Linked DNA regions of Saccharicrinis fermentans DSM 9555 = JCM 21142. Each later gene encodes a partner of the first gene's protein in a complex. Links are inferred from orthologs where the notes say so. Each region holds a gene or a part of one and is shown on either strand. Other genes may lie near its edges.

Evidence for each region.
Region 2: the proteins of dnaG (region 1) and dnaB are in contact, whole or in part, in a crystal structure (PDB 2R6A), measured with the Geobacillus stearothermophilus proteins. The link is inferred for Saccharicrinis fermentans DSM 9555 = JCM 21142 from one-to-one orthologs. Residues at the interface, in WP_049624496.1 of Geobacillus stearothermophilus: Lys456, Leu457, Leu458, Pro459, Ala460, Asn463, Ala464, Leu467, Leu535, Leu536, Ile537, Ala538, Gln544, Glu545, Asp548, Tyr549, His552; in WP_033016901.1 of Geobacillus stearothermophilus: Ser13, Glu15, Ala16, Gln18, Glu91, Leu92, Asp94, Ala95, Val96, Pro97, Thr98, Ala99, Ala100, Asn101, Tyr104, Tyr105, Ile108.

What each region holds. Positions count from the first base shown.
Region 1 is NZ_KI912107.1:4,190,984-4,202,508, forward strand. Bases 3,387-6,357 are described here. They hold dnaG (DNA primase), read left to right. Parts: upstream 3,387-3,878; coding sequence 3,879-5,837; downstream 5,838-6,357. Other genes in these bases: CYTFE_RS27000 (sodium:calcium antiporter), read left to right, coding at 3,387-3,637; CYTFE_RS0117085 (pyridoxamine 5'-phosphate oxidase family protein), read left to right, coding at 5,933-6,357. Also shown: CYTFE_RS0117070 (sodium-translocating pyrophosphatase), read right to left, coding at 1-2,125; more of CYTFE_RS27000, read left to right, coding at 2,441-3,386; more of CYTFE_RS0117085, read left to right, coding at 6,358-6,436; CYTFE_RS31245 (nucleoside recognition domain-containing protein), read left to right, coding at 6,518-7,306; CYTFE_RS31250 (spore maturation protein), read left to right, coding at 7,299-7,751; CYTFE_RS0117095 (DUF3857 domain-containing protein), read right to left, coding at 7,866-9,812; CYTFE_RS0117100 (DUF3857 domain-containing protein), read right to left, coding at 9,881-11,525. UniProt on the Escherichia coli protein: RNA polymerase that catalyzes the synthesis of short RNA molecules used as primers for DNA polymerase during DNA replication.
Region 2 is NZ_KI912107.1:3,446,547-3,458,022, forward strand. Bases 4,419-7,340 are described here. They hold dnaB (replicative DNA helicase), read left to right. Parts: upstream 4,419-5,057; coding sequence 5,058-6,623; downstream 6,624-7,340. Other genes in these bases: ispE (4-(cytidine 5'-diphospho)-2-C-methyl-D-erythritol kinase), read right to left, coding at 4,419-4,844; CYTFE_RS0114070 (protein-L-isoaspartate(D-aspartate) O-methyltransferase), read right to left, coding at 6,691-7,332. In the rest of the region: tRNA guanosine(34) transglycosylase Tgt, read left to right, coding at 1-736; CYTFE_RS0114045 (LptF/LptG family permease), read left to right, coding at 846-1,937; CYTFE_RS0114050 (acyl-CoA carboxylase subunit beta), read left to right, coding at 2,107-3,651; CYTFE_RS0114055 (acetyl-CoA carboxylase biotin carboxyl carrier protein subunit), read left to right, coding at 3,663-3,983; more of ispE, read right to left, coding at 4,032-4,418; CYTFE_RS28810 (sugar transferase), read left to right, coding at 7,475-8,923; CYTFE_RS0114080 (helix-turn-helix domain-containing protein), read left to right, coding at 9,108-9,680; CYTFE_RS0114085 (permease), read left to right, coding at 9,822-11,081; CYTFE_RS29525 (GDSL-type esterase/lipase family protein), read right to left, coding at 11,323-11,476. UniProt on the Escherichia coli protein: The main replicative DNA helicase, it participates in initiation and elongation during chromosome replication. Travels ahead of the DNA replisome, separating dsDNA into templates for DNA synthesis.

The DNA.
Region 1 (11,525 bases):
CATAATTTCCTTTCTCAATAAACTTTTTCGCATTATCCCAAGCCCCACCCGCATTATTCAGAAATATAGCTAAGGTAAAGCCGGTGGTCAAGCCTCCCATTAAAAGTCCAATGACACCTGCAACACCAAATACTAATCCCACTGCAATAGGAACAATAATAGCCAATAAAGATGGCAATAGCATTTCTTGCTGAGCCCCTTTGGTGGAGATAGCCACGCACTTGGCATAATCAGGCGTGCCTGTACCCTCAAGAATACCAGGTATTTCTTTAAACTGACGGCGAACCTCATCAACCATTGAACCAGCAGCACGCCCCACCGCTTTCATGGTCATAGCACAAAAAACGAAAGCCATCATAGCTCCAATAAACAAACCTGCTAATAATAAAGGGTTAAATAACGACAAGTCGTAAAAAGAGGAGAAGTCTTTCAATGTGGCCTCTGAAATAACCACAGCTTTAATGCCCTCACCTACCTGAGTCGACGAGTCCAGCACAAATTGAATGGAGTTTTGAACAACGGTATCTCCTTCGTTAAGGCCTCGTTTAAGCCATATTTTAATTTCTTCCATATAAGCAGCCATCAATGCCATTGCGGTTAAAGCGGCCGATCCAATGGCAAAACCTTTACCAGTAGCGGCCGTGGTATTACCCAGCATATCAAGCGCATCCGTTCTCTCACGCACTTCTTTCGGAAGGTTAGACATTTCTGCATTACCCCCGGCATTATCAGCAATGGGTCCAAATGCATCGGTAGCCAATGTGATACCCAAAGTAGATAACATACCCACGGCTGCAAATCCAATACCGTAAACCCCTTCGGCAAAGTTATCAAAGCCTCCGGCAAAGCCAAAGGAAGCAATAATACCGCCTACAATTGTAACCACTGGAATCCATGTGGAATACATACCTACTGCCACACCATCAATAATAGTGGTGGCAGGCCCCTGTTGTGCTTGCCTAGCTATGCCCTGTGTGGGCTTATATCCATCTGAGGTATAATATTCTGTTGCCTGACCAATGATTACCCCAGCCACCAGGCCAGATACCACCGCACCAAAAATACCCCAAGTGATCCAATCCAATGCAGCCATTCCTGCGATAGCTGCCAATATTAAAACAGAACTACCTCCCGTTCCAATGAGTAAAGAATTTAAAAGACTTTTAGCATTGGCATCTTCTTTTGTTTGAACCATAAAGATACCCACAATGGAGAGTACAATACCAATAGCGGCCACCAACATGGGAGCAATCACTTTTCCTGACATGTCAGCACCAGTATTATTCACGGTCAGGGCGGCACCCAAGGCAGCTGTAGCTAGTATAGAACCACAATATGATTCATACAGGTCGGCTCCCATTCCGGCCACATCACCCACGTTATCACCCACGTTATCAGCAATGGTGGCTGGATTCCGCGGGTCATCCTCTGGAATGCCAGCTTCCACCTTACCCACCAAGTCGGCCCCCACATCGGCTGCTTTGGTATAAATACCACCTCCCACACGGGCAAAAAGAGCCTGTGTAGAAGCTCCCATACCAAAGGTTAACATAGTGGCAGTTACTTCTAATAATTTTTGAGATTCATCCATCCCTTGATGAACCAAATCAAGACCTAAAAATTGAAAACCATTGGCCATATGCTCAGTCGTGTACACAAATTTTGTTAATATCACATACCATAGCGAAATATCTAACAAACCAAAACCTACCACTACCAGTCCCATCACTGCGCCACTTCTAAAAGCCACCTTAAGTCCCTTGTTCAGCGATTCCGAAGCTCCCTGTGCAGTACGTGCAGAAGCAAATGTGGCAGTCTTCATTCCTAAAAATCCACAGAGTCCCGAGAAAAAGCCTCCGGTCAAAAAAGCGATGGGTACAAAAGGATTTTGAACACCCATGTAAGCAAGGACAGTCAATATTACCAACAATACAAGAAAAACAATTCCAACAACTTTATATTGCCGCGATAAGTAAGCCATTGCACCATCTCTTACATATTGAGCAATTTCTTTCATCTTGTCTGTCCCTTCTGAACTTTTCATCATAGTTCTAAAAAAGAACCAGGCAAACACCAGTGCCACCACTGAGGCGACAGGTACGATCCAAAATAATTGTGTAATCATAATAATAGTAGATTTAATTTGTGTTTGATTTATATGAGTAGAAAATTTTATAATCAAAAATAAAATCAACAAAAATCAAAACGAAAGCTCCCATTAGAGCCTTTCAGCTAAATTCCTGGATAAACACCTAAGGAATTAAGGGATTTTCAGGTGTTTGCTTTTCCAATGCTCAATATAATAAAAATTAAAGCTCGTTATTCTGATATTTGGCATTTTAATGTAGATTGAATAAAGATAGGAAATGATATATAAGGAAGGAAACCTTAAAATTATAAAAGAGTATCTTTGCCATGAAAAACTTTTAATCTATTACGAATGGGCATTTACGAATTATTTTTTCATACTTGGTATGGAGGTCTGGTATTGATGGTCATTTCATCTATCATCATGGCTAAAGCGTGTGATGTATTTGAGGCATCATCTGATTATTTAGGAAGAAACCTCAGCGAGGGTGTTAAAGGAGCAACGATCAATGCCATCGGTTCTTCTATGCCAGAACTACTTACAACGGTATTTTTTTTGGCTTTGGCCAGTCGTCAGCATCTAGGGCGCGATTTAGCTGCCAGTGTTGGTGGCAATACGGGTTCGGCCATTTTTAATAGTATTGTCATTCCCATGCTAGTGATATGGATTGTAATTGCTACAATTGCCGGAGTAAAAGGAATTAAAATTGCCAAAAAAGTGGTTTTACGGGATGGCCTTTTTTTGATCGCCGCTGAACTAATTTTACTGGTCCTTTTATCAAGTGATTACATCACCCAATGGCATGGATGGGTATTTACCATGTTCTATCTGGTGTATTTGTCTTACACCTTGTTATCCATGAAAAAGGATCTTCATAAAAAGGAGATAATTCATTTTAAAGCCGAAAATTGGTACACCCATTTTCAGCTAAAGCACAACAAGGGAAGAACAGGTCGCAGTTGGCTGTTACTGTTGGGCTCTACAGCTATCATAGCGCTTACCTGTGCCGGCTTGGTGGAAAGCTGTATCGGAATGGCCGACGCCATGAAAATAAATCCGTTATTTATTGCACTGGTATTGGTTGCGGCTGCCAGCAGTGTTCCGGACACCATCATCTCCATTAAAGATGGCAAAAAGGGAAATTACGACGATGCGCTCTCTAATGTACTGGGATCTAACATCTTTGATATAACCATTAGCATGGGTCTGCCTTTGGCTATTTACCTTTTGGTTACTGGGCAAAGGATTGACTTTAGAGCTGCAGGCCCAACTTTAATTGATATTCGTATCATGTTGGTTGTGGTAACCATCATTACCATGGCTGTATTTTATTTTTCTAAAGAACTTAAAAAGAGACATGTGTTATATTTGCTTATCTTATACTTGATATTTATACTATACGCTATAGGTGCTGCATCCTATGGTGCGGGAGGTGACGATATGCTAGCCCAATGGGCAGGAGCGTTTATCGATTTCCTGAATAAGAAAGGTGGCATAAGTGATAGCCTGCAAAAAGTGGCCAATGGCATTACCTCCGGATGGAGGTGATGATTTCATCATAGGTGCTGGTACAGAGTGCTTATCTCCCTATCTTTAAACAACAAAAAAATTACTTTTGCACCCATTGGACAGGCCTGACAAGGGATGTAAATAAAACTTCCGGATGCTTCACTGCCTCAACTCAATTAAACCGCGATGCAATGTTTATAACTAAGGCGACATACAGCAACACTTTGTCCAATCAATTTTTATCTTTGTGTTTCTCATTTTTTAGAAGGGTAACATTTCAATGATCGATCAAAATACAGTTGATAGAATAGTAGAGACTTCGCAGGCGAACATAGTAGATGTGGTATCTGAATTTGTGACACTGCGAAAAAGAGGGATTAATTACCTGGGAAACTGTCCGTTTCACAATGAGAAGACTCCTTCTTTTACGGTATCACCCCACAAAGGTATTTATAAATGCTTCGGCTGCGGAAAGGGCGGAAATGCAGTAAACTTTGTGATGGATGTGGAGCAGATTTCTTTCATCGACGCCATCAAGCAGTTGGGTAAGAAATTCCATATTCACATAGAGGAAGTGGAGCTGAGTCCGGAACAGCAGCAGGTAAAAAATGACCGGGAGAGTATGATGGCTGTATCCGGCTTTGCACAAAAATTTTTCACGAACCAGTTGCTCAAGTCTGACGAAGGGCGCTCGGTAGGACTGTCTTACCTTCGCAGTCGTGGTTTTCGGGATGATATTATACAAAAATTCGAACTGGGTTATTCGCCCGAAGCCAAGACTGCCTTAACCGACGAGGCACTTAAGAACAGCTATAAACTTGAGTTCCTGGAAAAAGCAGGTCTCACCATTGTGCGAGACAATTATAAAGCCGATCGCTTTAGAGGCAGAGTAATTTTTCCCATACACAGTATTTCGGGCAAGCCAACAGCATTTGGCGGACGTGTTCTAAAGACCGATAAAAAAACTGCCAAATACCTCAACTCACCGGAATCCGAGATTTATCATAAAAGTAGAATTCTCTATGGTATTTTTCATGCAAAAACTGAAATCACCAAAAAAGACCGATGTTTTTTGGTGGAGGGTTATACAGATGTAATCTCGTTTCACCAGGCAGGGATCACCAATGTGGTGGCATCGTCAGGGACTGCATTAACAGTGGATCAGATAAGACTGATAGCCCGCTTTACACCCAATATCACAATTATTTATGATGGTGATCCAGCGGGAATCAAAGCCTCGCTACGAGGAATTGACCTTGTTTTAGAGCAGGGAATGAATGTAAAAGTGCTCTTGCTTCCCGAGGGTGAGGATCCTGATTCTTTTTCCAAGAGTCGCAGTGCTGAAGAGCTACAAGCCTATATTACCAAACACGAGGGTGACTTTATCAAGTTTAAAACAGGTCTTCTTTTAAAGGATGCCGAAAACGACCCGGTAAAACGTGCCGGTCTATTGCAAGATATTGTAAAAACCATTTCTGTAATCCCCGATGCCATCGTACGGGGCGAATATGTGAAGGAATGCAGTGCATTAATGAACGTTACAGAACAGGTACTCTATAATGAGATAGCTAAGCTCACAAAAAAAAGCAGAGAAGAAAAGTATAGAGGTAATACGCCCAGTATTCAGGTGCCTCAAGTGCCGAGTTCTCCAACAGCTAGTCCGGCTTTCACTACACTGAATCTCTTTGAGGAGGAAGAGAAAGAACTAATCCGTTTTATGATAAAATACGGTGATATTCAAATGGTGGAGGTGGAAGAGGGAAAAGAAGAAGAGGAAGAGGAAATTACTGTGGGAGATTATATCCTGGAACAACTGAGAGAAGATGAGTTGGAATGTGAAAACCCCCTGTATAATAAAATACTGAAGCTATACGAAGAAAATAAGAAAAAAAAGGGTTTTCAGGCTGTTAAGTTTTTTGTAAGTCATATGGAACAGGATGTAAGTAGGTTGGCTACCGATTTGTTGAGCAAGGAGTATCCGCTAAGCAAGATTCATCAACGGTTTGGGGCTGGTGATCTGGATGAGGCTAGTATCCTAGATAGGTTGGTTCCTAAAGTAGTCAACGAACTGAAATTGAAGAAAGTTAAAGCATTGATAGATAAGTATAGGAACGAACTGAAATTAGCAGAACAAAAGGAGGATGGAGAAAAAATGATAGAAATTATGCAAACCATGGTCCGTTTGCAACAGTTACAATCACTATTATCTAAAGAATTGGGGGATAGAACGATTGTATAAATTACGTGAAAGAGAAGTTTAAACCAATAAAAATAGGGATCCCGGTTTGCCAAAGATAGGCGTTCCCTTGTTTCAAAATATTTTATCAAATAAGCATGAAAACCGTAGAACATTTAGACAAAGAAAGAATAGAAGCCATCATCAAAAAATGTGATGTTTGCTTTGTAGGTGTGGTAGATGGCGATATGCCTTATGTGCTACCTATGAATTTTGGCTATAGGGACAATGTAATTTATCTACACTCCGCACCAGGGGGACGAATCATCAATATCTTAGAGAAAAATAAGAATATTTGCATTACTTTTAGTACTGATCATGAATTGGCGTTCCAACATCCTGAGGTAGCCTGTAGTTATCGCATGAAATCAAAAAGTGTGGTGGCCTGGGGTAAAGTGCAATTTCAAGAAGATTTTGAAAAGAAAGAGGAGGCCTTGAATATCATGATGGAGCAGTATTCTGAAAAGAAATTCAAGTATTCTGGCCCCGCTATTCGGAACGTTAAAATTTGGGAGGTACCTATTGATCACGTAACTTGTAAGGAATTTGGTGCTCCACATGAAAAGTACCAAGGTGATGGTACGGTGCGTAGAAGCTTTTAAGCTGCGTGTCAATGCCTGCAAAAGGCATACTGAATATATGATGGTCTGTTAATTTTAATCTCTTATCTAAGATTAAAGCATATGGTTTTAAATTACATTTGGATAGCTTTCTTTTTAATTGCCTTTGTGGTTGCATTGATCAGATTGGTCTTTTGGGGAGACATGGAAGTATTCCCCAACCTGGTGAATGCCGTTAACGGAGCTGCTAAATCAGGATTTGAAATCTCATTGGGGCTAACAGGGGTCCTCTCCTTATGGCTGGGCTTAATGAAGATAGGAGAAAAGGGCGGAATGGTTCAGGTAATTAGTCGACTAATTGCTCCACTCTTTAACCGCCTGTTTCCTACCCTACCCAAAGGTCACCCGGCCTTTGGAACCATGATCATGAATCTATCCGCCAATATGCTAGGACTGGATAATGCGGCAACACCCATGGGATTAAAAGCCATGGAGCAATTACAAAAGGAAAACCACGACAAAGAATCGGCCAGCAATGCTCAGATCATGTTTTTGGTTTTGAATACTTCCGGCTTAACCTTAATTCCCATCAGCATTATGGTGTACAGAGCCCAATATGACGCTCTAAATCCTGCCGATGTTTTTCTTCCCATACTTTTGGCTACCTTTTTTTCTACCCTGGCAGGACTTCTGGCCGTATCTTATGTTCAAAAAATACGTTTGGCCGATCCCGTTGTTATGGCTTACCTGGGGGGTATGACCCTCTTGGTTCTAGGAACCATTTATGGTGTTTCCTTATTGGACAAAGAACAAGTGAAGGTAATATCCAATGTGGGAAGTAACGTTATTCTTTTTACCATCATGATATTATTTGTAGCCATGGCTACCTACAAAAAAAGTAAATGTGTATGATGCCTTTGTGGAGGGTGCCAAGGAAGGATTTCAAATTGCCATCAGAATCATACCTTTTTTAATTGCTATCCTAGTGGCTGTAAGTGTTTTCAGAGAGGTAGGAGCCATGGATTACATCACTGACCTAATCAAAATATGCTGCCAATGGTTGGGATTGGATACCCGCTTTGTGGACGCCTTACCAACCGCCTTCATGAAACCCTTGAGCGGAAGTGGTGCTCGCGGAATGATGGTAGAAACATTCAATACTTTTGGCGTGGACTCTTTTGCAGCTAAAATAGCCTCCACGGTACAGGGAGCTACCGATACAACATTTTATATTATTGCTGTTTATTTTGGCTCAGTCGGTATCAAGAACACACGCCACGCCATAGGATGTGGCTTAATTGCCGATTTTGCAGGAATTATTGCAGCCATTGTGATTGGTTATATTTTCTTTGGTTAAACCCAGAAAATGCATGGAAAAATCTATTACGAAGTTAACGTATCGTCCGGCTAAAAAATATTCACTACCACCCGTAATACATGGTGCAAAAGTAATACCTTCTTGAGTGACTTTTTATTCCTCCTCCAGAATCAATACTACTTTATTAAAATCGGCAGCGGCATTAACCACCTTCTTAAAGCCCTCAAAAGAATCTTCATCCACAAAAATATGCTTGTAATATTCTTCAATTACAATTTTATATGTTTGATGGCTATAGGTGTAATTAGACTCAAAGCCAAATATTTTTTCACCATCTTTTTTTTCAAACACATTCAATTTACCTGCCTCGGGATTAACGATCTTAAATCCGACAGGTACATGTAGGTTAATTTCTCGATAGTACATACGGTTAAAATCATTCTCCGCTTTGGAATGCCGGTCTTCCTCAAAATACATCTCAACTTGTGACCCTATGGCTTCACCTATATTTAATAACAGTTTCGAACCCGCTCGTTCTAGAAATGAGGTGCTACTGTAATCAGAATGTACCAGAAACTCGGCATCTTTCAAATGCGCTAGCTCACTAGAGTCTCTTACAAATAACTTATGAAAGGTAGGATTAGAGCCCTGTGTCGCGGTCATTTGCTTGAGTGTGTTTTGCTGCTGTTCTTCATCCATCATCCTATAAAAATGAATAAAAAACCCACCACTCAAACCCTTAAGTCCTCGTTCTGTCATCATACGAACCTGGTCATTATCCACATCCACCCTCATGTCAATAAGCATATTATCGTAGTTATGATCATATGGAGTAGCCGGGATATACTTTATTTCACCCATAGCCGTTTCAGAGTCTCCCACTTGCACAGGAACAATAAAAAGTGCGTCGGTAGCTGTCAGTTTACCATTGACCTCACCTAGGCGATAACCGGCATTGGATGGATCAATATATTGATTCAATTTAGGGAGGTAAATTAAATATTGATCAAGGTAGTTCCATGACTGAAAACTTCCGTCAAACTTAACGTTGTCGCGCTCTGAGGTCAACACTAATTGGTGTTCAATTCCCAATCTCTTGAATATATTAGCATATACCTTTACAATCCCGCGGCTGCCAGTCACCTTATTCTCGAGCACAAAATCTAAATCGGAGAATGCATCCACATTAAATGTCTCCACATAAATTTGTTTTTTTAAAAATGCCTCTACATATCTTACCTTTTCTTCGTCAGTGTTTCCTTCAACTTGCAACAAATCCATCCATTTATCAATGGACTTAGACTTAGCGGTCATGTAGGTAGATCTATACACACCCTTTGCTGCATCGTCCCAGGTAAGCTTTTGTGCTGTATCGTGCGAATAATTATAATCTAACCTATATTCTATGCGCTGCCTTCGTGGATTGACATAAGAAAATTTCTCACTTTTAATGGCCGGGATCAGGGTACCTTCACATACGTAACGACTACGCTCGCCATCCAGTTGCGAGACTGTTCCATTACAAAAGCCATTGTACCCCCTAATATCGTAAACCAAAGTGTTGGGACATATAATTTCGAAAGAAGCCCTTTTTAAAGGAAAGTCAAACTGAAAAAAATGGCGACCAAAATTACGGGCATACATTTTCCGAACCACGTAATACTCCACTTCGTCACCTACCTCAATACCATCGATGGCAAATATTTTATAACTATTACCACTTTCAACATCCGTCATTTCTCTAATATTGTCCTTATCAAATTCTATGGCCTGACCATTGGCTTTGATTGTCCGAGCCTTCACATCTACTACAGCCATAACATCGTCTAAGGCAACAGATATCTTATTAAATCTATCGATGGCTTCATCGTTGTTCAAACGAAATTTTTTATGGGTGGTATGATTCATCAATAAGCCCTCCTCCGCAGTATAGAAGTACTCGTACTTTTCTTGGTGAAAAATACCCAATACATTTTCACCTTTGCTTTCTTCATTAATAGAAGAATATTCTGGCTCAATTGACCACACAATGCTATCGCTATCTTGTGCACTCAGCTCCATCGTGAGTGCGAATAATACCAGTAATATTATATTTTGCATCTGTATAAATTTTCTTTCAATGGCCATAAGCAACTGACCATATGAATCATTTTTGCGTATAAAAAAAACTACTCTCGGGTTAAAACCAGTGTATTTCGATAGCTTTTGCTTAATAATTTTATCATCTGATTCCAATCTTCAATCTTATTTTCCAGCAAGATGAGAAACTCAAACTTAAGTTCCTTTTCCAGAATCACAGATTTTTCATTTAAGGTGTACCGAATGCTAAATTGAAAATCTTTATTCGAAAAACTGCTCGCTGGGGGAACATAAGTAACTTCATATCCTTCTGGTATTTCCAATTCAACCACATATCTTTTGGTACAATAAAAATCATTTTCCAATGGCGTAAAGGTACTACTTGTTGTATCGATAGTCATCTGACCATAGGATTTATCTAAATTTAAGTTCAAATATAATTCATTACCAATAGACTTATAATAATCACTGATCTCAAAATTAAATTGTAAACTGGCAGGACGATTGTATTCAAACAAATTACCTACTTGGTTATCGGTCACCACAAATTTATTATTACCCATGGCAAAATAATGCGACAAGAACCGATTATAACTGGCTGGCTTTACCCCATTAAACGCATGTGCCAATTCCAATTTATTAAATCCGGAATACTGGATATTATCATGGCCTAGTACTTTGCCATCTCTCAGCTGAATCTTAACAGAATCAATGGTCACACTATAAGCGGCTGGAGAGATTGGTATTTTGAAGATCTTATACGTATCCTCGCTGATACCAACCATGGCATCCTTGCCTTGAATATGATAAGGACTTACCCCATAATCAAGGTATTCAAAGGTACCATCCAACCAGACAACAGAATCATGAACTATTTGCGTGGCTATCATATGATTATCAACCAAGGGAAGTGGTAGTTCTTCATACCCATAGGGCTTGTGCCGAGTGCCTACCCATGTATAATAAGTGGGAATATTGGCTAAATCCATCATGGTTTTAATTAGACACGACATGCCTTTACAGTCGCCAAACCTTTTAGCAAGGACTTCTTTGGCAGAGGTAGGAACAAAACCAGAATACCCCTCTTCGTAAGCTATATACTTGATATTTTTATGAACCCAATAATAAATAGCCCGCGCTCTTTCACGTTCATCTACCAAGCCATCCGTGATTTTATCAACCATGACTTTTAACGAATCCACCCCAACAGTATCTACCTGACTGATAAAATCATGATAGAAGGAATATAATTGACCCAGGGTACCAAAGTATGGTTCACCATTCATACGCTCCACATAAAAAGTCACGTGCGGACTAAAGTAACTGGGCGAATAAAAACCATCCGAATAATAAGGATAGGGTGGCACATCCTCTACCGTCCATTCATAATAATTGTACTTACCCTTTTTATAGGTCTTAAACTGAGGCTGTATTTTATCAAAATTAAAATTTTTAAAACCCAGATCAATGTTTTTATGAGCCTTTACCGTAATTTTGCCTTTAACGATGGGAATAAACGACTGTAAATACGACTGATCCAACAACTTAGGGTTGTGATAACGAATGGTGTAATTCAAATGAGTAACAGCTCCTTTTTGAAGCGCCGGATAGGTGAACTGTAAAAGTTTAGAATCATCGTAAAAGATACCTCCATCGGTGTTGTGCCTCTCTTGAAATTGCTTCACAGCTACCTGCTCAAAGCCATTGCCCTTTGGAACCATGGTGTAAGCCTCT
Region 2 (11,476 bases), 740 kb from region 1 along the record:
CACACAACGTATTATAGGAGCCGACATTATAATGGCTTTTGACGAGTGTGCACCTGGTGATGCCGATCACAAGTATGCCAAGAACTCTATGCAGCTAACACATCGCTGGCTCCAAAGGGGGATCACTCAATTTGATGCCACCCAAGCGCTATATGGTCACTCGCAAACATTTTTCCCTATCGTACAAGGAGCAGGATTCAGAGATTTACGGAAACAGTCGGCCGAATACATTGCCTCCTTTGAAAGAGAAGGCAACGCCATAGGAGGGCTGGCAGTAGGCGAGCCCCCGGAAGTGATGTACGAAATGATCGAAGTAGTTACAGACATTCTTCCGCAAAATAAACCTCGTTATTTAATGGGGGTTGGAACACCTGTAAATATTTTAGAGTCCATCGCACTCGGCGTAGATATGTTCGATTGTGTAATGCCAACCCGAAACGGACGAAATGGAATGCTTTTTACTTCCAGAGGCATCATGAACATGAAAAATGAGAAATGGAAAGATGATTTTTCACTCTTAGATCCGGAAGGTACTTCTTTTGTAGACCATCAATATACCAAAGCCTACCTACGTCATTTATTTGTATCCAAAGAACTTTTAGCCGCCCAAATAGGTAGCCTGCATAATTTGGCCTTTTATTTGTGGTTAGTCAAGGAAGCACGCAAGCACATTCAAGCCGGCGACTTTAGTGAATGGAAAGACAACATGGTCAAACAACTATCTGTACGTCTCTAAGAAACCCGCTTTTTAACTTGCGTTAAATCAACATCAAAATAAATCACAACAATAGTTTTGTCCATTATTTTTTTGTTATTTTGTTTATAACTAAAGTATACCACTTCAAATGAGAGGAGCCATACAAAAGCTTGACAGGTACATCATTAAAAAATTCCTGGGCACCTATTTTTTTGCCATCTTATTAATTATCAGCATAGCGGTAGTATTCGATATTACAGAAAAAATTGACAATTTTCTGGACAAGGAAGCGCCCATCCATGCGATCATCTTTGATTACTACGCCAACTTCATCCCTTACTTTGCCAACCTTTTCACGCCTCTTTTTGTTTTTATTGCGGTGATATTTTTCACCTCAAAAATGGCCTACGACACCGAGATAATCGCTATTTTATCAGGCGGCATAAGCTTTAAACGCCTAATGTTTCCTTATTTTGTAGGTGCTTTAATCGTAGCCATATTCTCCTTTATCTTGGGGGCATATATCATACCCCCCTCCAATAAGGTTCGGCTGGAATTTGAGTCCACCTATGTTAAAAACAAAAAAGACACAGGACTTACAGATATCCACCTACAACTAGAACCTGGATTATTTATTTATATGGGTAGATTCTACGGTTATAGAAACAAAGGAAACCACTTTTGCGCCGAACGTTTTGAAGGAACCAGATTGCTCTCCAAACTATCCTCGCAAAGCATTACTTATAATAAGGACAAAAAAAACTGGACGCTCACCAACTATATTCAAAGAGATTTTGTAGATGATAAACATATCCAAATAACAGAAGGAAGTAAAATAGATACTGTTTTTAATATGACACCATCGGACTTCAAATCAGAGCACAATTGGTTTGAAACGATGACCAACACCGAGCTCAGCGCTTACATTGAAGCACAAACAAAAAAAGGAGTAGGTTCCATAAAACCATATATAATTGAATATTATAAACGCTGGGCCAATCCTTTTTCAGCATTTATTCTTACCTTGATAGGCGTTTCATTGGCTTCACGTAAAGTTAGAGGTGGTATTGGTTTGCATATTGGTATTGGTCTGGGGCTGAGCTTTGGTTACATTCTGTTTATGACTATATCCACCACCTTTGCAATAAATGGAAATATGAATCCACTTATAGCCGTATGGATGCCCAACATAGTATTTACCCTTATTGGGTTATATCTTTATAAAAAAGCCCCCAAATAAAGGGGCAAACAATAATATCCAAACAAGCCTATTCTTTGCTAAAATAAAATGATTTCAGGTGCAAGTTTTGGTATCAAAATAATTTTTGTAATTATGTACCCTGAAATTTCAAGCATATCCTTATCTTTAAGATATTGATTTGCATTAAGTTAATTAAAATTATTTAACTATGTCATTGAAAAAACACATCCTTGATCTTCGTAAAAGAAAGAAAAAGGTTGAAATGGGAGGTGGTGAAAAAGCCATCGAAAAACAAGTTGCCATGGGTAAAATGACTGCCCGTGAGCGTATTCTTGCCATTCTTGATCAAGATTCTTTTACAGAGTACGATCTTTTTGTTGAGCACGAAGCAAAAGACTTCGGGATGGACAAAAAGCAACTCCACGGTGATGGTGTGATTATCGGTACTGGTACTATCTATGGAGCACCTATTTGCGTGTTCGCTCAGGATTTTACTGTTGCCGGTGGTTCTTTAGGGCTAATGCACGCCCGAAAAATTACTAAAATCATGGATCACGCGTTAAAAATGCGCGTCCCTTTAATTGGAATTAACGATTCGGGTGGTGCCCGTATTCAGGAAGGAGTTAACTCTCTTGCTGGTTATGGAGAGATCTTTTATAGAAACACAATCGCTTCCGGAGTAATCCCTCAAATCTCAGTCATCCTAGGCCCTTGTGCCGGTGGTGCCGTTTACTCTCCAGCCCTTACTGACTTTGTATTTGTGGTTGATAACATTTCTAAAATGTTCATCACAGGTCCGGGTGTCATTAAAACAGTTTTGGGTGAAGAAATATCAATGGAAGAACTGGGAGGAGCCCGTGTTCATGCCGAGACTACCGGTAATGCACACTTCTTTGCCGAAAGCGAACAAGAATGTTTCGAACAAATTAAAAAATTAATCACTTACATCCCTTGGAATAACAGTAAAAAAGCGAAGGAATTTCCTCCCAAAGATCCTGTATTCAAAGGAAACATCGAAGACTTAATTCCATCTGATCCCCGCAATCCGTACGATGTACGTGATGTGATAAGAGGAATTGTAGATGATGGTGACTTTTTTGAGATTCAAGAACTTTTTGCCGCTAACATCGTCATTGGCTTTGGCCGCTTAAATGGACAAACCATTGGTTTTGTAGCCAACCAACCTCTTGTATTGGCAGGTGTATTAGATTGTGACAGCTCCGATAAAGCAGCTCGTTTTATCCGCTACTGCGACTCTTTCAATATTCCTATTGTCACTCTTGAAGACATGCCGGGGTACCTTCCTGGAGCAGACCAAGAACATGCAGGTGTAATTCGTCATGGTGCAAAAGTTCTGTATGCATATTCTGAGGCCACCGTACCTAAAGTTACCGTTATCTTACGTAAAGCTTATGGTGGTGGATATATTGCGATGAACTCACGTCACCTGGGAGCTGACTTTATGTTTGCATGGCCTACTGCCGAAATTGCCGTGATGGGACCTGAAGGAGCAGCCAACATCATCTTTAAAAAAGAGATTGAAGGAGCTGAAAACCCAGAAGAGATGCGTCAAATAAAGGTTCAAGAATACAAAGACAAATTTGCAAACCCTTATGTGGCAGCAGCCAAAGGCTACATCGACTCTGTTATAGAGCCCAACGACACACGTAGTATTTTATTACATGCTTTAGAAGTTTCTGAGGGTAAAGACGTACGTCATCCTGAGAAAAAACACGGAATTCCTCCATTTTAAATCGACTAAAGATGATAAATAAAGACGAATTAGTTGGCTTTAGGGTACATACAATGGAGTACCAAACTAAGGCTACAAAAAAGTATACCAACAGAAAGCCTTGGCACGCTCCAGACCCTTGTGAAATTCGCTCTCACATCCCTGGTACGGTCATTAAATTTCACGTAAAAGTAGGTGATGTGGTCAAAGAAGGCGACTCACTTATGGTACTTGAAGCCATGAAAATGCTAAATCAAATTGCCATGCCATTTAATGGTAAGGTAAAAGAGATTTGCGTTAAAGAAGGTGACAAAATTCCTAAAGATGAACTGATGATTATTATTGAAGAGTAATCATCTGTTTTAGATATGAATAAGGCCCCGGAGTATTTCGGGGCTTTTTTATAATACTTCTGTCCACACAAAACAATGCTTTAAATTCACTTGTGGCTTCTCAGCGAACAAACCAAAAACAGCAGCTCCACTACCGGTCATGGAGGCATACATGGCCCCCTCGGCATACATCATTGCCTTCAGCTCTCCAATTGAAGGATACTTGGGAAAGACCGAAGATTCAAAATCGTTACCAATACCCCCCTTCCATTGATCAACAGGCAAGTTCAACTGATCTTTCAAATCCACTTCAGGATATCCTGGAGTAATTCCGCCATACGCCTCCGGAGTTGACACATGCACATTGGGCTTTACCAATAGCAAATGATATCCCTTTAAATCCATATCAAAAGGAGTCAACACATCGCCAATACCACTCGCCATACAGGGTCTATTATCAATAAAAAAAGCACAATCAGCCCCCAGACTAGCAGCATATTGATGCAGTTTATCCAAGCTGATACCCAACCCAAACATTTCATTCAGAGTCGTTAATGTAAATGCTGCATCCGCCGACCCGCCACCTAAACCGGCCCCAAAAGGAATCACCTTATGCAAGTGCATTTTTACCGGAGGAATGTTATAATCCTGTTTTAAAAGCATTAAAGCCTTCACACACAGATTATCCTCTGGTTTGGCATCCACCAAAATTCCACTATTACTCCAAACAAAATCGTCCTGACTATCCTCATTCTCAATAATCTCCAGTACATCCTTCAGTTGAATTGGAAAAAAAAGTGTTTCGATATTATGATAACCATCATCTCTTTTTTCGGTCACATATAAACCTATGTTAACTTTTGCGTTGGGAAAACAAATCATCGTATCTTCATTCTAAAATGCCACCAAAGATAACGAAAGAATCACATCGTAGATATGAAGTAGCTATAATATGAACCATTCAACAAAAAAAGCTATCCTATGCTCCTGGCACACTTTCATTTACAATAAATTTTAAAAGTATTTGACCAGCAGCATGGATGACTAGATTTTGTTGATTAACTTTGTCTCCCTTTTGAAAATACGATATAGAACATGGCAGAAAAGAGAAATTATTCGAACAAAAAAAAATCACCTAATATTGATTTAGAGGTAGGAAAGATGCCACCTCAGGCTCTGGAGCTTGAAGAGGCCGTATTGGGTGCCCTGATGTTAGAAAAGGATGCTTTCACCGCTGTTGGCGAGATACTCAAACCCGAATGTTTCTATAAAGACACACACCAAAAAATATATACCGCAATACAGAACCTTAACTCAAAGGATTTACCTGTAGATATGTTAACCGTAACGCAAGAATTAAGAAGCTTAGGGCTATTGGAAGAGGTAGGTGGCGCTTATTTCATCACTCAACTAACTGGTAGGGTTGCGTCGGCCGCTCACATAGAGTATCATGCCAGAATCATATGGCAAAAATATCTGCAACGTGAAGTAATTCGCATTAGCTCAGAGATACAAAGCAAGGCCTTTGACGAAGGATATGATGTAGACGATCTTTTGGACGAATCGGAAAGTGCGTTCTTTAAGCTCAGCCAGGGTAATATGAAAAAAGGGGTTACGCAAATTAACCCTGTTATAGACGAAGCCATTGAGATGATCAAGATAGCTTCACAACGAGAAGATGGACTCAGCGGGGTTCCTTCTGGTTTTCACGAATTAGATAAGATAACCTCCGGTTGGCAAAAAACCGACATGGTAGTTATTGCAGCCCGTCCTGCCATGGGTAAAACAGCCTTTGTATTATCCATGGCCCGTAATATGGCCTTGCAATTCAAACAAGGTGTGGCCGTATTTTCGCTCGAAATGGGTAACGTACAATTAGTCAATCGTTTAATAGTATCTGAAACAGAATTACCTGCCGAAAAAATTAAGAAAGGAAATTTGGTCAGCTACGAATGGGAGCAACTGGATCATAAGATACAAAATCTGATTGATGCCCCCATCTATGTGGATGACACACCTGGCCTATCTGTTTTTGAATTAAGAGCCAAATGTAGAAAACTTAAAAAAGAACACGACATACAGGTGGTGATCATCGATTATCTTCAGTTGATGAACGCCAATGGTATGAATCCCGGTTCCAGACAGGAAGAAGTAAGTATGATATCCCGTAACCTAAAGGGGCTTGCTAAGGAGTTAAACATTCCTATCATTGCCTTATCTCAGCTTAACCGGGGTGTTGAAGGACGTGCCGGAGCCGAAGGTAAACGCCCTCAACTATCGGACCTTAGGGAATCAGGAGCAATTGAACAGGATGCCGACATGGTATGTTTTATTCACAGGCCTGAATACTATGGAATTACTGAAGACGAACAAGGCAACAGTCTGATCGGAATGGGACAAATTATCATTGCCAAACACCGTAACGGTGCCACAGGTGATGTGAACTTACGATTTAGAGGCGAACTGGCCCGATTCGAGAACCCTGACACAGGAGTGTTTGGTGCCGATCTGGGTATGGATCAGGGTGGACAATCCATCACTTACGGTTCTAAGATGAATGAACCCACAGGTGGAGATAGCTTTAATCAAGCTCCGGCTGGCAATAATTTTGGCTTACCTCAATTCCCTGAAAGTCCGCACGATAAAGACATGCCCTTTTAAGCATATACACACGGAATGAATCATCTATTCATTCACCCTAAATTGTATTTTTCAGGAGAATACATGGCTACTTGACTATTCCTTTCAACATTGGAACAAAAGCAAAGTGGCCAAATTCCTCCTGGCTAAATGCAGTTTCTGATTCTCGTGTAATTCGAGTCATCACCTGCACTTCACCCCCTCCCAGTGGAATCACCATCATCCCACCTAAACTTAGCTGTGTCAGTAAATCTTCAGGTATTTGAGGAGCACCTGCTGTCACTATTATCCTATCAAACAGTCCAAACTGTGGCAAACCTTTATAACCATCTCCCAGAAAAAAACGAAGCTTATATCCCATCTTAGGAAGCAACTTACTACATTTAACATACAATTCTCTCTGGCGCTCTATTGTATAAACCTTCGCCCCCAGCTCACACAAAACAGCTGCCTGATATCCTGAGCCGGTGCCCACCTCAAGCACTTTTTGACCTGGCAAGACCTCCAACAGTTCCGATTGAAAAGCAACAGTGTAAGGTTGAGAAATAGTTTGTCCGGCACCAATAGGAAATGCCTTATCCTGATAAGCGAACTGTATAAAACTACTCTCAAAAAACATATGCCGAGGTACAGCCCCAATGGCACTTAACACTTTTCCATCCTGAATCCCCTTATTGGAAATCTCCTTCACCAACCTATTTCTTAAACCTTTATGCCTAAACGAATCCATATCTTACGTTATCTCAAATTCAAAAATAATGCTTCCTTCGGATTTAAAGGGTATACACCCTACTTTTAATTAAAAAATACACCCTTTTCTTATACTGAATCATACAATTTATCGTTATATTAGAACTATGTATGATGGCGGGATGATTAGGATCAAAAAAAAAACAACATCTTTTAAACGAATTGTTGAAAAAAAAATAATAGCATGGCACTTTCTGAGTGATTTATTGGTACTCGTTGTATGTCATATCTTATTTTTAAGCAAGTACAAGCTGCCCTACTACGACCTTTTTTCACCACTCGTACCACTCCGTGAACACCTGAGCATCCCCCTCGCCATCCTTATGATAGTGATCATATGGCTCTTTGCTTTTTATATTTCAGGCCACTATAACAATCCAGCCCGTAAATCAGGCTTACAAACAATTGGCCCCACTGCTGCTACTTGTTTTATGGTATCCATTTTACTACTCCTTATTGTAGAAAACTACGCTCCTGTGGAGCTAACAATTAAACCAATAAGTTTATCTTTTCATTATTTTTTCTTTGTTTTCATAAGTGTTTTTTCATTTCGAATGATTATCATTTGGCGATTACATTATCTCTTAAACAAAGGAAAGACAGCTTACAAAAAAGTATTAATTGGTAACAACCAACAAGCCCTCGAAACTCTAAAGAGACACCCCAACCCACATATATTGAAACACGAATATATCGGTTATATACCAGAGGATGAGAAATATGGATATAATATGACTGACTTCCTCCCATGCCTTGGCAAGCTCTCTAACATAGAAAAACTGGTGATGAAGAAAGATGTTGACGAAGCCACCGTATGCTTAAACCACTCACAGCCCCATACAATAAACCAAGTCATTAACATTTTAAAGCAAAAAGATATACTAATACGACTATCCACAAACCTGCACCCCATGCTGGATGGAACCATTAAAACACAAAATCTAGAAAGCTCCCCTTTCATCACTATCTCCAACCATAAGATGCCTGTTTGGCAAAATATGACAAAGAAAATACTGGATTTAGCTCTGGCTTGGGTAAGCCTTATCGTAACAACACCAATACTAATAGCCATTGCGGTGGCCATCAAAATAGATTCCAAAGGCCCCATTATTTATCGACAGGAGCGTATAGGAAAAAACAAAAAACCTTTTATCATTTATAAATTCCGATCCATGTACGTAAATGCAGAAGAAAATGGTCCTGCTTTATCATACCAGAATGATCCGCGAATTACAAAGGTAGGAAACGTCATCCGAAAATGGCGACTGGATGAGTTACCTCAACTTATCAACGTTATCATAGGCAACATGTCATTTGTTGGCCCCAGACCCGAAAGAGAATATTATGTAAATAAGATTCTTCGCAAAGCACCTTACTATGCCCTCTTATTAAAGATAAAACCTGGTATTACCTCATGGGGAATCGTAAAGTTTGGTTATGCCAGGAATGTCGATGAAATGATAAAAAGACTTAAGTACGACATCCTATACTTGGAGAACAGAACATTAGTTGTTGACCTTAAAATACTCTTGTATTCATTAAAGACACTTATAAAAGGAAAAGGAATATAACACCGAAAAAACTTCCACTTACACGCGCTCAACAACCCCAACACATCTTACGCGCAAACATTACTTACATCTGGGCAATGAAATCAGCTATTACTTGATCAATGTAGTACATGCCTGACAATGGTTTATAACTTTTACAAGCATGTCAGCAAACAAAAACAGCAGCTAATTGTATCTTTGGCATATGGCTACAACAACACTACATATCAAAAACATGGTTTGTAAACGCTGCATTAAGGTGGTAAGAGACGAGTTTACAAAATTAAATTTGAAGATTGAAGAAGTTGAGCTTGGCCAAGCCAAGGTCTTATCCCCAATCTCAAATGCCAAGATGACAGAGATTAAAAACGTATTGCAACAAAATGGCTTTGAGTTAATTGGCGATAAAAAAAGTCAACAAATTGCTAAGATAAAAACGATTATCATAGAGAAAATACACCATTCCGAAAAAGCATTTGATTCCATAAATAGCTCTGATTATATAGCTAAAGAAATGGGGCTTGACTATTCATACCTAAGCCATCTCTTTTCATCCGTTGAGGGTATAACCATTGAAAAATTCACCATCAACCAAAAAATAGAAAAAGTGAAGGAACTATTGGTTTACAATGAATTATCACTAAATGAAATTTCATATCAGTTAGGGTATAGTAGCGTACAGCACTTGTCTGCTCAATTTAAAAAGGTAACCGGATTAACCCCTTCTCATTTCAAAAGACTCAAGGACAACAAACGAAAGCCCCTTGACCAAGTATAATAAGCTCCATACAACAATAAAAAAAACAGGGAGCCACATCTAAAAACAAAAAAAATATAAAAATTTACCCAAATGGTATGATAAGCTTTACATACATACTTCTTTACTTTGAACATTATAAAACAATAGAATAGACCAATCATGGATATATTAGAATTTATAACAACTTTTTTAAATGATTTTGTAAAAATATTAGGAGAGATGTCTCCCTTTCTTTTGTTAGGATTCTTCTTCGCAGGCCTTCTCTATGCTTTTATTCCACAAAGAAAAATTGAAAAATATTTTAACGGCAAGCCATTTAAATCGTCGGTACTGGCCTCTTTATTCGGGGTACCCTTACCACTTTGTTCTTGCGGTGTTATTCCCACCGGAACCGCTTTTTATAAAAATGGAGCATCCAAAGGAGGCACTGTTTCGTTTCTCATTTCAACTCCACAAACAGGTGTTGATTCTATTCTGGCAACATTTTCATTAATGGGACTGCCCTTTGCCATCATTAGACCATTAGCTGCACTTGTAACTGGCATCACAGGAGGAATGATTACCAGTGCCATAACCAAAAATGAATACGACAGTAAAAGCTTTGAAGAACAAACTGAAGAAAAGAAATCTTTTCCACAAAAGCTGAAGGATACCTTTAGGTACGGCTTTGTGGAGTTTATCCAGGATATCTCTAAATGGTTGGTAATTGGCTTGGTATTAGCCGCTATCATATCGGCCCTCATTCCCAACGAATTCTTTGAACTATTAAACATGTCTCCTATCGTCCAAATGCTACTCATACTTGTGGTTTCTATTCCGCTTTATATCTGCGCAACAGGTTCAATTCCATTGGCGGCCATACTCATTCTCAAAGGTATGAGTCCAGGAGCCGCATTTGTGCTCTTAATGGCCGGTCCGGCCACCAACGCTGCAACCATAGCCATGATTGGAAAAGTACTTGGAAAAAAAAGTTTACTTACCTACTTGGGCGTCATAATTATTGGCGCATTAGGGTTTGGCTTAATAATAGATTATGCACTTCCATTAGCCTGGTTTACACAAATACCAAGCGAGCATCTAGCACACCACCACGGACAAAACATCAGTTGGTGGCAAATTAGCGCTGGTGTAATTCTGGTGACTCTAATCATTAATGGCTATATACAACAGCACTTAGCTCCCCAACAAAAAACAGATGAAACAACAAATAACAATACAATGGAAACAAAAATAATCAAAGTAGAAGGAATGACCTGCAACCATTGCAAAGCCAATGTAGAATCGAACCTTGAGAAGCTGGACTTTATTCAAAGTGCAAAAGTAAATCTAAAAGAAAGATCCGTCACCCTTCAAGGGGATAACATTGTACTAGAGAAGGTAAAAGAAACCGTAAATTCACTTGGCTACAAAGCTGTTTAAACCAAGATAGCCTGTTATAAAAGCCTTATAAGTATAGGCTATTGTAACAGGCTATCAGAAGATTTACAAAGCACTTGCTTCAAGTAATCACTTGACTATATCACAAAGACTTACCCACGCCCCACTTCACACAACCTATACACAGGTATAGCTCCTGTTTTTATCGGTAACGTGAATGCTACCACCATTAAAATCTTCACCTCCAACCCCATAAACAAGTTCTACTTAGGAAAACCTACTTTCACCTATTTATAGTTGCATTTATTGTTTCTACCCAAAGTTGATAACCCAATTTATTTAAATGTGTACCATCCGATGTAAGGTTAGGTTTTATTAAACCGTCATCTCCAACAAATACCTCGAATAAATCAATCAAATTATAATTTGAATCGGTT